DNA from 3 places in the Halalkalibaculum sp. DA384 genome. Region 1 is predicted to be linked to each of the others. Evidence: riboswitches for the same ligand, from Rfam matches in the RefSeq annotation. Region 1 holds a riboswitch; each other region holds the start of a gene.

Region 1 (4,073 bases):
TGTAGCCATCCACCTCGGATAGATCCAGCGCGCCGTAGTAACCGGGACCGAGCGCGGAGCTGTAGAACACATCATCCCGCTCACCCACAAACCGGCTGCTTGCACGGATGCTCAGCTTGTCAGTCGCCTGCCAGGTGGCATTAATATTTGCCGTAATGCTCGGGCGTCGGGTCAGTGATCCAATCTCTTTCTCTGAGGTCACGAACTCCCCGCTTTCATAGATCTGAACGTGGCTGCCATCGGTGTACTCCCCGTCAAGGTTGGCGGGACTAAATTCCAGCGTAGAATGCGTGTAGGCCAGGTTGCCACCCAGCGCCACACTGCTGCCGAGGCGCGTTTCCACACCCAGCTCAACCCCATTGACGGTCTGTGCAGAAGCGTTCATGTACGTGTCACCCCGGTAGTCCATCGAGCCGAGATTCTCAACGGCCTTATCCCCATTCCACAAATAAACGTATTCAATCACATTATCTACGTTGGTGCGAAACAGCGACAGGTTGATCTGCACGGCCGAACTGATCGTCTGCTTCCATCCCAGTTCGTACGAGATGGAGGTCTCCGGCTCCAGTGTGTTGTTGCCACGATTGGTAACATAGCCGGTCGAGGTGGCCGGGGAGTACAGCTGATAGAGCGACGGGGCATTAAACCCGGAGGTTAGCGCACCATACACCAGCGCAGAGGGCGAAAGCTGCACCTTGGGATTGATCTCAAATGTAAAATGACTGCCAAACTCGTTGTGGTTCACCAACCGGCTGCCCAGTCCCAGGCTAAACGGCTCCAGGACCTCACCGATCAATTTACCGCCTAATTCTGTGTGAACAAACACGTGGTTAACTGTCTCTTTCAGATCGAGAGAATCCAGGTCGGTTTCAGATTCAAAGTTAAAAGAACTCAGGTAGGTATAATTTCGCGTGCTCATGGTCTGCTGGGTATTGCCGATTCCCACGATCCCCGAGACGCCACTGGTCTGAAAACCGGCGGTCAGCTCGTTTTCCCAGAGCGTACCCTCTGCATTGGTCTCGGTATAGCTGCCGTCGTAATTTCCGGCCTCATCTGTTATGGAAGAATCGTTGACCACATCGCGGGCCAAGTCCGAATAGGCCCCATTGTACTGCAGTTCAATATTGTTCGAAAGCTCCAGTGAGCCGCCATAGGTGTAAAAATCACGCTGAAAATCGGTCTGGGCGTCGCGGGCATCGCTGAAGGCGCCCTGGTCAATGTCGCTGGTCTGATCCGCACGCCGGTAGGAGGCAAACACCCCGTAGGTCTCAGTCCTGTACCCCAGCTTTCCAGACAGGTCCAGCTTATTAAAATCGTCTCGATCCCGGGGATTAAAGTCCGGCGGATTCTGGACGGTGTCGATCGTCGCGTCCAGCCCGTTGGTGAGTCCCTGGGCAATGCCAAAATCCGCATAAAACCCACCCCGGGACGAATAGTTCAGGTCCAGCTGATTGCCGGTGGAGTAGGTTTTGCTTCCAAAAGTGCCGTGACGCGTGCTGATATTTCCACTAACGCCGGGCGACTCCTGCCCGCGGGTAATGATATTGATAACCCCGCCGATGGCCGCCGAGCCATACAAGGTGCTGTGAGAACCGCGGACGATCTCAATCCGCTGCACGCGGGCCAGCGAAAGCTCGGACAGATCGATACTGTTGGAAGCGGTTGAGGGGTCGCTGATACGCACGCCGTCAATCATAACCACCGAGTGGCTGCTGTTGGCATTGCGCAGGAACACATTTTGCAGGGAACCCGGTGTTTGGCCGATGCCCACCAGGTGCATGCTTTGCTGCTCCGCCAGCAGCTCTCCCACGCTGTAAACGTTTGCGTTGCGGAGCTCCCGGCTGGTGATGACTGTCACATTACGGCCCACGCCCTGGGGAGATTCCGCCCACCGGTTGGCGCTGATAATAATTTCATCCAGCTGATAAGTCCCGGTGGTATCGATTTGGGAAAAAACTGAAAAAGGTACCGCGAACAGGAACAACAGGACCGCAAGCCCTGCGTTGCGTTGAAATGAGAATTGCATGATTAAACTATATTTAGGTTACAAATGATGATTAAATACATCATTCGCACCTTTGGGAAGTCCAGAAGGGCATAAATACCGGTATAGCGCACCGAATATTTATTCTTCGCTTTTCTCCCGAAAGCTACGAATGCAGATGCACTGGCAGGTCTTCTGGCTTATCCCGATCATTCGCCCCTTCCCGCCCGTTTTCCCTTTTGCAAAAAAAACGGACAGTGGTTATCAACGAATGATCCTAAACCCTGCAAGCAGGGCTGGGAATTACAGCATCGGGGAATGCTCCGGACTCTTCCACCAGTTGACATGGGGAAACACCGGATTCCCTTTTAATCCCACTTCGCAAAACGGAAGCAGGGAACCAATACACTCGCAAAAGATACAGGCTCCATCGTATAAATCAAAAGAAATGTTGATACCATTCTACCTAAAAGGATGCAGCTACCGACTACATCAAGCGAACACTTGAAAAGCTATATCTTTTAAAAATGAATGGATTTAAAGAGCTGCAGCTGATGTTCTGAACGATACAGAAAGGCGACTGCCGGGCAATTCAGGGACCTCTATTTCTAGCCTGCATTTCTTAAAGTCTGAATTCGTGTAATGCCTTGACAGGAAGCAAGTTACCTTAATTCTAAGGCTGGGATAAATCTCACAGTGTGTAGCAGGCTACGAAATAGTCCCGCCTGCTGCGTTGAAGTTGGAAATCGCCTTGCACACGAACCAATCTCCTGGTGAGAAAAGCAGGCTAGCGCGATATAGCGGTAACATTTAGATGAAATCTGACAACTGCATGAACAGCCATCTATTCATCACATCCTGCGCTGATATTCCTAATCTATATCCAATATTTAGTTACAGCCGAAAATTCTTTATACTTGATTCATGTTTTGAACCCATGGTAATGGATGAAGTACAGATCATCATTATCTGAATCTGAATCAACGCTGACCAACTTATCCTCTTTTGAAGATTGTAATCATCGGTGCCGGGGAAATCGGGTATGACCTTGCAAGCTTGCTCTCCAAGGAGAAGCATGATGTCATTGTTCTCGATCGTAACAAGGACGCCCTGGACAAGGTGACCGAAAACCTCGATGTGCTTTGCCACGAGGGGAACGCCACCTCTGCCAAAGATCTTGTCGATGCCGGCGTCAAGGATGCGGATATTACCATTGCGGTGACCAGTATCGACGAGGTGAACATGATCGCCTCCATGCTCAGCAAACGCCTTGGCACCAACATGGTAATTGCCCGGATCCGCAATGACGAACTGTCCCGGCCCAACTCCCCGCTGAAGCCCACCGATCTGGGAATCGATGTGATGATTCATCCTGAACTTAGCGCCGCCCAGGAGATTGTCCAGCTCATCAAACGCTCTACCGCCACCGATGTGATCAATCTCGCCGACAACAAGATGCAGATTATCGGGCTACGGCTGGAAAAAAACTCCCAGCTTGTGGGAAAAACAGTCAGTGAATACGCCCGGATGTTCCCTGATATCACCTTCCGGGTAGTCGCAATTGCCCGTCGGGGCCTTACCATTATCCCGAGCGGAACAGTCCGCCTGCAGGCTCTTGACCAGGTTTTTGTACTGGCTCAGACGGAGTCTATCCCCGAGGTAGTAAAAACAACCGGCAAAATTGAGACCGAAATTAGTACTATTATGATTGCCGGGGGAACGCCGGTGGGTGAGATGGTGGCCCGGCTGCTCTGCGACCAGGAAAAAAGCTGGACGATCAAGCTCATTGAACCGGATTACGACACGGCCGTGCAGCTGGCACAGGACCTGAAGGATGTGCTGGTGCTCAACGGTAACCCGACCGATCCCGACCTGCTGGCTACCGAGGGTATCTCCGACACCGACGCTTTTATCTCCGTCACCGATGATGAGGAGTCCAATATTATCTCCTGCCTTATGGCCAAACACATGGATGTTAAAAAAACCGTAGCGCTGGTTTCGAAATCCGACTATATCCCCCTGAGCCAAACCATCGGGCTGGATGCGGCCATCAACAAAAAATCTGCCGCTTCCAATGAAATCCATCGTT
Region 2 (4,073 bases), on a different contig from region 1:
AGAGGCTGGTATTGAGTGACGGGGTGCGGAAATAGGCGTTACCGGTAGTCTCCCGCAGATCCAGAAATCCGTCGATATCAAGGTGCCACGGCTGCATCGACATCACCTGCGAGCTGCGCCGGCGTCCGCCCTGCTGGATGGAGTTTACCAGCGTATCAAACACTTTGATGAATGGGATCGCACCCGAGGAAGGTGCATTCAACGATTTGATGTTGGAACCGGTTGCCCGGATACGGGTCACATCGGTACCCACGCCTCCGGCATACTTGGCCAGAAAAGCGGTCTCCCGCACTTTATCCATAATGGAGTCCAGCGAATCATCGATCACGCTCACGTAACAGGACGAATATTGCGACGTGGTGGTGCCCGAGTTGAACAGCGTGGGCGTGGAGTGCAGGTACTCCAAATTCGAGAGTTTGTTATATATCTTTACGATCTGCTCATTGGAATTGCCGATCCCCATGGCCACACGCATGAAAAACCATTGTGGTTTCTCAATCGTCCGATCCTCGCGATTTTTCATCAGATAGCGATCTTTCAGCGTAGTCAGCCCAAAGTAGCCCAGCAGTCCGTCGCGGTCGAAATTGAGACTGTCGGCCAGCAGGTCGAAGTCAAACTCTTTAAGCCGTTCATCCAGCAGGCTTTGGTCAAAGGCCTGTTCCAAGTACTCTTTGAATCCATCCAGCCGGCGGTCAATATCCTTGTTGATGATCTTCAGCAGCTGGCGCGTGGCCAGCGTATCGTAGACCGGGTGCTTGGGGATGAGCTGCTCGATGGCCTTGAGCACCAGCCGGTCGAGCTCTTCGGTGGTGACCCGCTCGGGGACTTTCAGGTCAAGCTCTTTCATGATTTTGAAGACGAGCTCATAATCATCCTCGACTTTTAGTCTCTGGATGATTTCGAATATCGCGTTGATTATTTTTTGGGTGCGGAAAGGCTGTTCCGTGCCGTCGCGCTTTATGACTGTACGTTTCATAGTTGAATGTTTTAGTAATTAGTGTATTCGGTAGATGAGACTTCGAAAAAGTTGATCAGCTTTTTTACGTCTTCTTTCTGCAGGAATCGCAGTGGATTTTCATTAATATGAAACTCCTGCCGAAAGCCGAGCTCCTGCAATCGCCGGTCAGTGATATATTTCAGGTACCGCTCCATCTCTCCGGATGAAATGCCCAGGATCGTCCGGTCGCCAAATCGATGTTTGACATACTCAATTTCCAGGGAGGTTCCCTCCAGGATGACATTCCGGATATCCTGCACGTACTCGGTATCCTTCACAATTTCCGGATTTTCTTCCAGCATAATCAGGATAGCTTCGATGCCGTTTTGCAGGTGCAGCGATTCATCGATCAGTACCAGTTCCACCCCGGAAACCACGTTTTTCATCTTGGCCATATCCTTGAGCGCAAAGAAATGGGCGAATGAGGAGTAAAAGAAAATCCCTTCTAAGATGATGTTATTTAGCAGAATGGCCCGAAGTACCTTTTTTTGTCCCTCGAGTGTTTCGGGATTAATTTTTCCGTGACTTATTTTATCGATCTCATCGACAATAAGATTTTGCTTTTTCCGCAATATCGGATCGTCGAAGGCCACATCGTACATCTTCTCGCGGTCCAGTCCGAAGGACTGCAGTACAATCTCAAAGAAGTCGCTGTGGATATTCTCCATAAACAGCTGGGTGCTGAAGCTCATCTTTGCGTGTGGATCGGTGAGCAAAGGGAAAAAGGAATTGACCAGCACGTTTTGCACCAGCAGCTCCGACGAGCAGAAATAGCCCACAGCCGTATCAAAAAGCTCTTTTTCATCGTGGGTCAGCGTGTGATAGTCGAGGGCATCCTGCTGGATGTTCAGCTCTTCGGGAAACCAGACCACCTTTTTCTGTTTTTCGTACAACTCTTTAAAGATGGGATACGAGGGATCCTCGCTCAGTTTGATATTTTCGCGTACAGACGTACGCCCAATCAGTTTATTATTCATACTTGTGATTTTTGAATTCCTGGTTTTCATGATAGAACTATTGCTTAGCAGGAAATTACTTGCGTATTATCCTGTAATCCTCGCGCCATGGCAAAGCTGGTATCGATGGGATAGCTGTAAATTTTGTCATTTTCTTTCTCATACAGATCACGATCTGGTATGGCGCCGACCAACAGGGCCATATCCAGCACCTGATCGTAGAGCGAAAAATCATTTGAAGGTACCAGGTCGATTCCCGCATCTTTCTGGGTGGTCCAGTGCATCACCTTGAAGATCGAAATTGATTCATTCAGTCTGGCTTTGCCGGTCTCTCCCTTCCAATACGGTTCTATTACTTTCTTCAGGTCTCTGTTGATACCTATCCGCGGGTATCCAAGATTGTGGGTAATCATAGCAATTCGTTTTAGCTTGCAATTCTGAGGTGGGATGCAAAACGTTGAAGGGCAGGAGTTCACGGAGCTGGTGAGATCAGTAAAAACAGTCGGGTATTCCATACCTGCCTTTCAACAACGCCTTAACTCCCGAAGGCCTCGTTTACTGATTTAAAGGCAGGTCTCCTGACTTACCGACAATTTCTTCGAACCTTCCCGCCTCGTTTGGGGCTGAGACAGTGGTTAAATCAAAGAATATTCCGGATTACAGTTGCGGGTACAGCTCCAGCATTTCACTGGATTCCCTTTTCACCCCGACAGAATCGGGGCACCTTCAAACCTGTATTCAAGAAAAGAGCTGCCGCTCTCATTGTCAACGAATACTTTTCCACAAAAAAGTCGAGTTGTTAACAATTCGGCTTTCTTATTGAGCTCCTGGGGATAGACTATCTCTAAATTACGGTAAACTGTATATTCCTGTAGAATCATCCGGAAGATGAAACGTGTTCAACCTGCGAAGCTATTGTTGCTGAACTTTGCCGGCGAGTACGTTTATTGATAGGTTGGCGGGCAATTTCCACCAGCGTCTTGCGCATGAGCCCTATTTCGGTGAAATGCAGGTTAGAAGTTTAGGGCAGAGATTCCTACTCTCATATATTCTGTTATCTCCCTGTAGCTGCTGTTAAAAGCACTAAATACGATATCCTGTTTTCCTCGCCACTTCTTTTGTGAATTGCAAAAATCGGGATGTAGCCGCACAACGTCTCCAATTATGATCAAGACAGGGTTTGTCAATTCATTTTTGCGTACCTCATCCACAATCGTATCCACCGTGCCCAGGGCGATCTTCTCCCCCGGCAGCGAGCCTTTCTGGATGACCGCAACAGGCGTATCCGCACCGCCGTGATTGCGAAAAATCTGCGTAATTTCGGGGAGCTTCCGCATCCCCATCAGGATGGCGACGGTGGCCGAAGACCGGGCGGCCAGCTTCACATCTTTCGAAACCGTACCGTTGCGCGTCACGCCGGTGGTCACCCAAAAACTTTCGTTAACACCGCGCTTGGTTAGCGGTATGCCCTGCAGCTCCCCAACAGACGTACAGCTGGAAATACCGGGCACAATTTCCACCGGGATGTCGTGATCCCGCGCATGGCAAAGCTCCTCGTGCCCGCGACCAAAAATGAACGGGTCACCGCCCTTCAGCCGCACCACGCACTTGCCCTCGTTCGCCTTTCGGACAATAAGATCGTTCGTGCTCTCCTGGCTGTTTTGCGATGAGCCCGCCTTTTTCCCCACGTAAATTTTCTCAGCGCGGGGTGGTGCATAATCCAGTAGATCGGGATGGGAGAGCGTGTCATACAGCACCACATCGGCCCGGGCCAGGGCTTTAGCCCCCTTGATGCTTATCAGATCGGGATCGCCGGGGCCGGCCCCCACCAGTATGAGCTTGCCACCCCCGGCCGGTATATCAGGTTGAGTTTCTGTGGATTTAGTCAATGGCATAAGCAAAGTAGCAGAATAAAAGTACAAATATTTAAAATTACGGCTTTATGGAAATTTTGCCTATTTAATTTAATAAAATTATTCACTTTGACTAAAGTATAAATATATAAAATGAAAATTAACTCTATTTTTTAGTTTGAAAGTTTTATTAATTGATGTTAACATGCGAGCTGAAATTCAATACTTGCATAAATTAGTAAGGTTTTATTGAATTTTAAACTAAAA
Region 3 (4,073 bases), on a different contig from region 1:
AAGCAGAAAAGCGATGCCGGTTCCAATGGTAATAATGACAAAAAGGATGGATATCTGGCTCATCGTAACGCCACCAAGACTGCCGAAGGTCCATATGAGGTAATCCTGTATCTGCTCCGGCTCGCTGAAATATTGCCAGATGCTGACCAGTGCAATAGTAATATTGGCGATCATGAGGCCGATAATCAGCAGGGTTACGTTGTCACGAATACGCACTGAAATAGCCAGTATGAGAAGCAGGACGGCAAAAGAACCCACACTTGCGGCAGCCGCGATTATCCAGCTGCCAACACTGCTGAGCTGTTGTATTGCAAAGATACTGGTGATGGTGCCTGTGGCCAGCATCACAATAGCCACTCCCAGGCTGGCTCCCGCCGTTATTCCCAGCACTGAAGGTCCCGCCAGCGGATTTCTGAACAGCGTCTGCATCAAAAGACCGCCGATTGAGAGTGCACTGCCAGCAAAAATCGCTGTCAATGCTCGGGGCAGGCGAATGTTCAATACAATCTTGGTCCACGATTCATGCGTTGCTCCCTCTCCCAGCAAGATAACGATAATCTCGTCAACCGGGATATCCACCGAGCCCAGTGCCAGGTTGACGAGAAAGAGCAGCACCACGCCCCCGGAAAGTCCTGCAAAATACCATCGGTTTGTCGTGCTTTGAGGTATCGACTCCGTATGTTTGCGTATTTCCTGCATTACTCAATTTTTTGATAATAATACAGTTGATGATCCGGCAGCAGGGATGGATGCATAATCTTAATCAGATCGGCCAGTACTATGTGGGGACGCACCACCCCCGATTCCCAAAAATCATTCCCTCCGGTTTTACTCATCCGCCGGTTGTTGTTAAATATACGGCCGTTAGCAAACGATTTGAACTCCCTGAAACGGCTGTCATCGGCCAGGATATCCTCTTTTGTCCTTGCATTTCCCGGATTAAGCCAGATATCCGCGCGCAGTCCCGCTTCATACACCACTTCAAAATCCATTCTCAATCCCCCTGTTGAGGCCTTGTTGAACCAGGGATAATCGGCGCCGGCATCACGGAGAAACCGGGCGAAAAAACTATCTCCACCCGATACGAACCAAGCCCCTTTATAGGGCATGTTATTAATCACCAGCGGCTTCTCAGAAACATCTTCAACCTTCGTCTTGAGCTCCCGGTACCTTCTTTTCACCTTTTCAAAACGGCGATTGGCCAGGGCCTCCTTGTCAAGCAGGGCCGCCATCATTTTCACCCATTCAGCCTTTCCAAGCGGAGTATTTTCCAACCACTCCGAATTTACCAACACGTTAATGCCGGAATCCAGCAGTACCCGGAAATTGTCATACTGCGACGCCTGCCCTCCGGAAATCATAACCAGGTCGGGATTCTGTGCAAGTGCCTGCTCTTTGTTAAGTTCGCCCCCCGGGTAGCCCTTGATATCTCCCTGCTGCAGGCCCCTGCGGATTTCTCTGTTGAATACGTAATCCGGCTGACTTACGCCTTCAATTATGGAATTGGCCCCGAGCATATCTGTTAGAGCGATGTGGGTGGTTGATGTGGCTATCATACTGCGAATCGGTATCTCGATAACCTGGGCGTCTCCTTCAAATTCGGGCAGGCTCGCCCCACGGGGTATCAGCACGTAATGCAGGGTATCAGCCTGATCCTGGTATGGGTTCAGTATTTCGAGGCGTTTGTAGCCTTCACGATAATGTATGTCAAATCCCCGTGCAAAATTGATTTCCACCTTCTCAGCAGGTGGATGGGCAACGGTGGTTACAGCAGGCTGAGGGGCTGTTTCAGGTGTATAATCCGCATCACTTTTTTTACAACTGCCCCAAAAAAGCAGGCAGATAATACCAACCAGGTGCGGTGGCAGATATGTATAATCAATCATAGGTACAGCTTTTCTCCCGAAAGCTTTTCCTTCATCAGCGTTGGCAGGTCTTCTGGCTTATCCCGATCCAGGCCTCCTTCCCATCCCAGCGTGCGGGGACAGTGGATATGTGCCTGTAACATCATCAACGGAATTCACAGCAGCGGGGACTGCTCCGGACTTCCAGCCCAATTATGGTTGGTCACCGGATTCCCTTTTCACACCCGCCAGTGGACGGGTGACCGACACTGAATCAGTATGTTAGCATTAGCGTGCTAATTATACAGGTATTCCAACTTTTAACCTAATCATTTGGCTTTTTGATTTTCAGGGAGAGGGCAAAACCTTCTGTTTTATCGGGATCGGGGCGTCCTGTCAAGCGGGAGTGCAACTCCCTGACCAACGACGAGCCGGGGATTTTGCGACCTTTTAAAAAAGCTGCAGCAGGTCAATATCTGGTTTCATTTTGTTCCTACAATCGTATTTTAGAGATCTATGCAAAACTGTTGTATTGGCCAATATCGTCAATTTCGCGAATTCGAAATCCTCATTTATGAGATATAAACTGCGGTTTCGAATCCCCTCAGGGGTTGATCTTGACCAACACTCCTGGTTTTCAAGGCCCTCTTTTACAACAAATTTTCACTACGGCTTTATTTATGGAACAACGTCTTATCTACTTGTTTACCGGTGTCTCCCTGGGATTTCTTCTCGCGTTCACCGCCCATTCGCTGTATCAACGCCCTATTACAAACGAGACGATAACCCATGCAGGAGAACTGATCGGCCTGACATTTACCAGCTCGGAAAAAGATTCGATGATCTCTCAGCTTGAAGGACTCAGAAAGAACTATCAAACCATCCGCGACTGGGAAATTGCAAATGAAGTTCCTCCGGCGCTTGATTTTAACCCGATCCCCAGAGGAAAAACATTTGACCACGAACAACGTCCTGTTGAATGGGATATACCACCGGAGATCTCGCTGCCTTCCGACAGTTCAGAACTCGCCTTTTATACCGTTGCAGAACTTTCTTCACTCATCAAAAACCGGAAGATATCCCCCTCTGAACTGACACGGTTCTTTCTTGATCGCCTCAAGAGATACGGCGATACCCTGGAGGCTGTCGTCACATTAACGGAGGAACGTGCGCTCCGGCAGGCGCGGCAACTGGATCAGGAGCTGGAAGACGGGCATTATCGCGGTCCACTGCACGGTATTCCGTACGGTTTAAAAGATCTTTTTGCTGTTAATGGATACAAAACCACCTGGGGCGCCGAACCCTATAAAAATCAGCAAATCAGTGAGACAGCCACTGTTGTGAAAAAACTGGATGAAGCCGGTGCGGTGCTCGTAGCCAAAACCACGCTTGGTGCGCTGGCCTATGGCGACGTGTGGTTCGGGGGGATGACCCGCAATCCCTGGAATCTCAGGCAGGGATCCAGTGGGTCATCTGCTGGCTCCGCAGCGACAACTGCAGCGGGATTGGTACCCTTTGCGCTCGGTACCGAAACCTGGGGCTCCATCGTCTCTCCCTCTACCCGAACAGGCACAACGGGCCTCAGACCCACCTATGGCCGGGTTAGCCGGCACGGAGCGATGGCTCTCAGCTGGAGCATGGACAAGGTGGGGCCGATAACCCGCAGCGCAGAAGACGCGGCCATTGTATTCCATGCGATTCACGGTCCCGGCGGCGATGACCAGACCGTAGTGGACCTGCCTTTTAATTATGACCAGGAGTTGGACCTCGACAAATTGACTATTGGCTACGTGGAGTCCTCGTTCGACCGAAATTATGCCAGTCAGAGCCAAGATAGCCTTACGCTGGAATCCCTAAGGAAGCTCGGGGTTAATTTAACATCCATAACCCTGCCCCGGCTGCCTGTATCTTCACTCAGCTTTATACTTAATGCCGAAGCTGCAGCCGCATTCGATCAGCTAACCCGTTCTGATCGCGATGACAAAATGGTCCGCCAAAGCCAGGAGGCCTGGCCGAACCTTTTCCGCTCATCCCGCTTCATTCCGGCAGTGGAATATATCCAGGCCAATCGAATCCGCCACCAACTCATCCAAAAGATGGATTCCCTGATGAGGCATGTGGATATATATGTGTCTCCTACCTTTGGTGACAACCTGCTGCTGACCAATCTCACGGGTCATCCGGCCGTCGTGCTGCCCAACGGGTTTACGGAAAACGGGGAACCGACCA

Evidence for each region. Region 1 has a riboswitch for cobalamin ahead of ACG2E4_RS01550 (TonB-dependent receptor plug domain-containing protein). Riboswitches for the same ligand answer to the same signal wherever they lie in the genome.
Region 2: it holds a riboswitch for cobalamin, as region 1 does, so the genes downstream of both, ACG2E4_RS10980 (hypothetical protein) here and ACG2E4_RS01550 (TonB-dependent receptor plug domain-containing protein) in region 1, are expected to answer to the same signal.
Region 3: it holds a riboswitch for cobalamin, as region 1 does, so the genes downstream of both, ACG2E4_RS05375 (ABC transporter substrate-binding protein) here and ACG2E4_RS01550 (TonB-dependent receptor plug domain-containing protein) in region 1, are expected to answer to the same signal.

The regions. Positions count from the first base shown of each region.
Region 1 is NZ_JBINJE010000002.1:33,029-37,101, forward strand. It holds gene ACG2E4_RS01550 (TonB-dependent receptor plug domain-containing protein) at 1-2,026, opposite strand, end outside; cobalamin riboswitch at 2,152-2,404, opposite strand; gene trkA (Trk system potassium transporter TrkA) at 2,990-4,073, shown strand, end outside.
Region 2 is NZ_JBINJE010000017.1:21,557-25,629, forward strand. It holds gene ACG2E4_RS10970 (ribonucleoside-diphosphate reductase subunit alpha) at 1-976, opposite strand, end outside; gene ACG2E4_RS10975 (ribonucleotide-diphosphate reductase subunit beta) at 988-1,974, opposite strand; gene ACG2E4_RS10980 (hypothetical protein) at 2,019-2,366, opposite strand; cobalamin riboswitch at 2,504-2,696, opposite strand; gene cobA (uroporphyrinogen-III C-methyltransferase) at 2,967-3,848, opposite strand.
Region 3 is NZ_JBINJE010000006.1:30,200-34,272, reverse strand. It holds gene ACG2E4_RS05380 (FecCD family ABC transporter permease) at 1-699, opposite strand, end outside; gene ACG2E4_RS05375 (ABC transporter substrate-binding protein) at 699-1,886, opposite strand; cobalamin riboswitch at 1,911-2,127, opposite strand; gene ACG2E4_RS05370 (amidase) at 2,525-4,073, shown strand, end outside.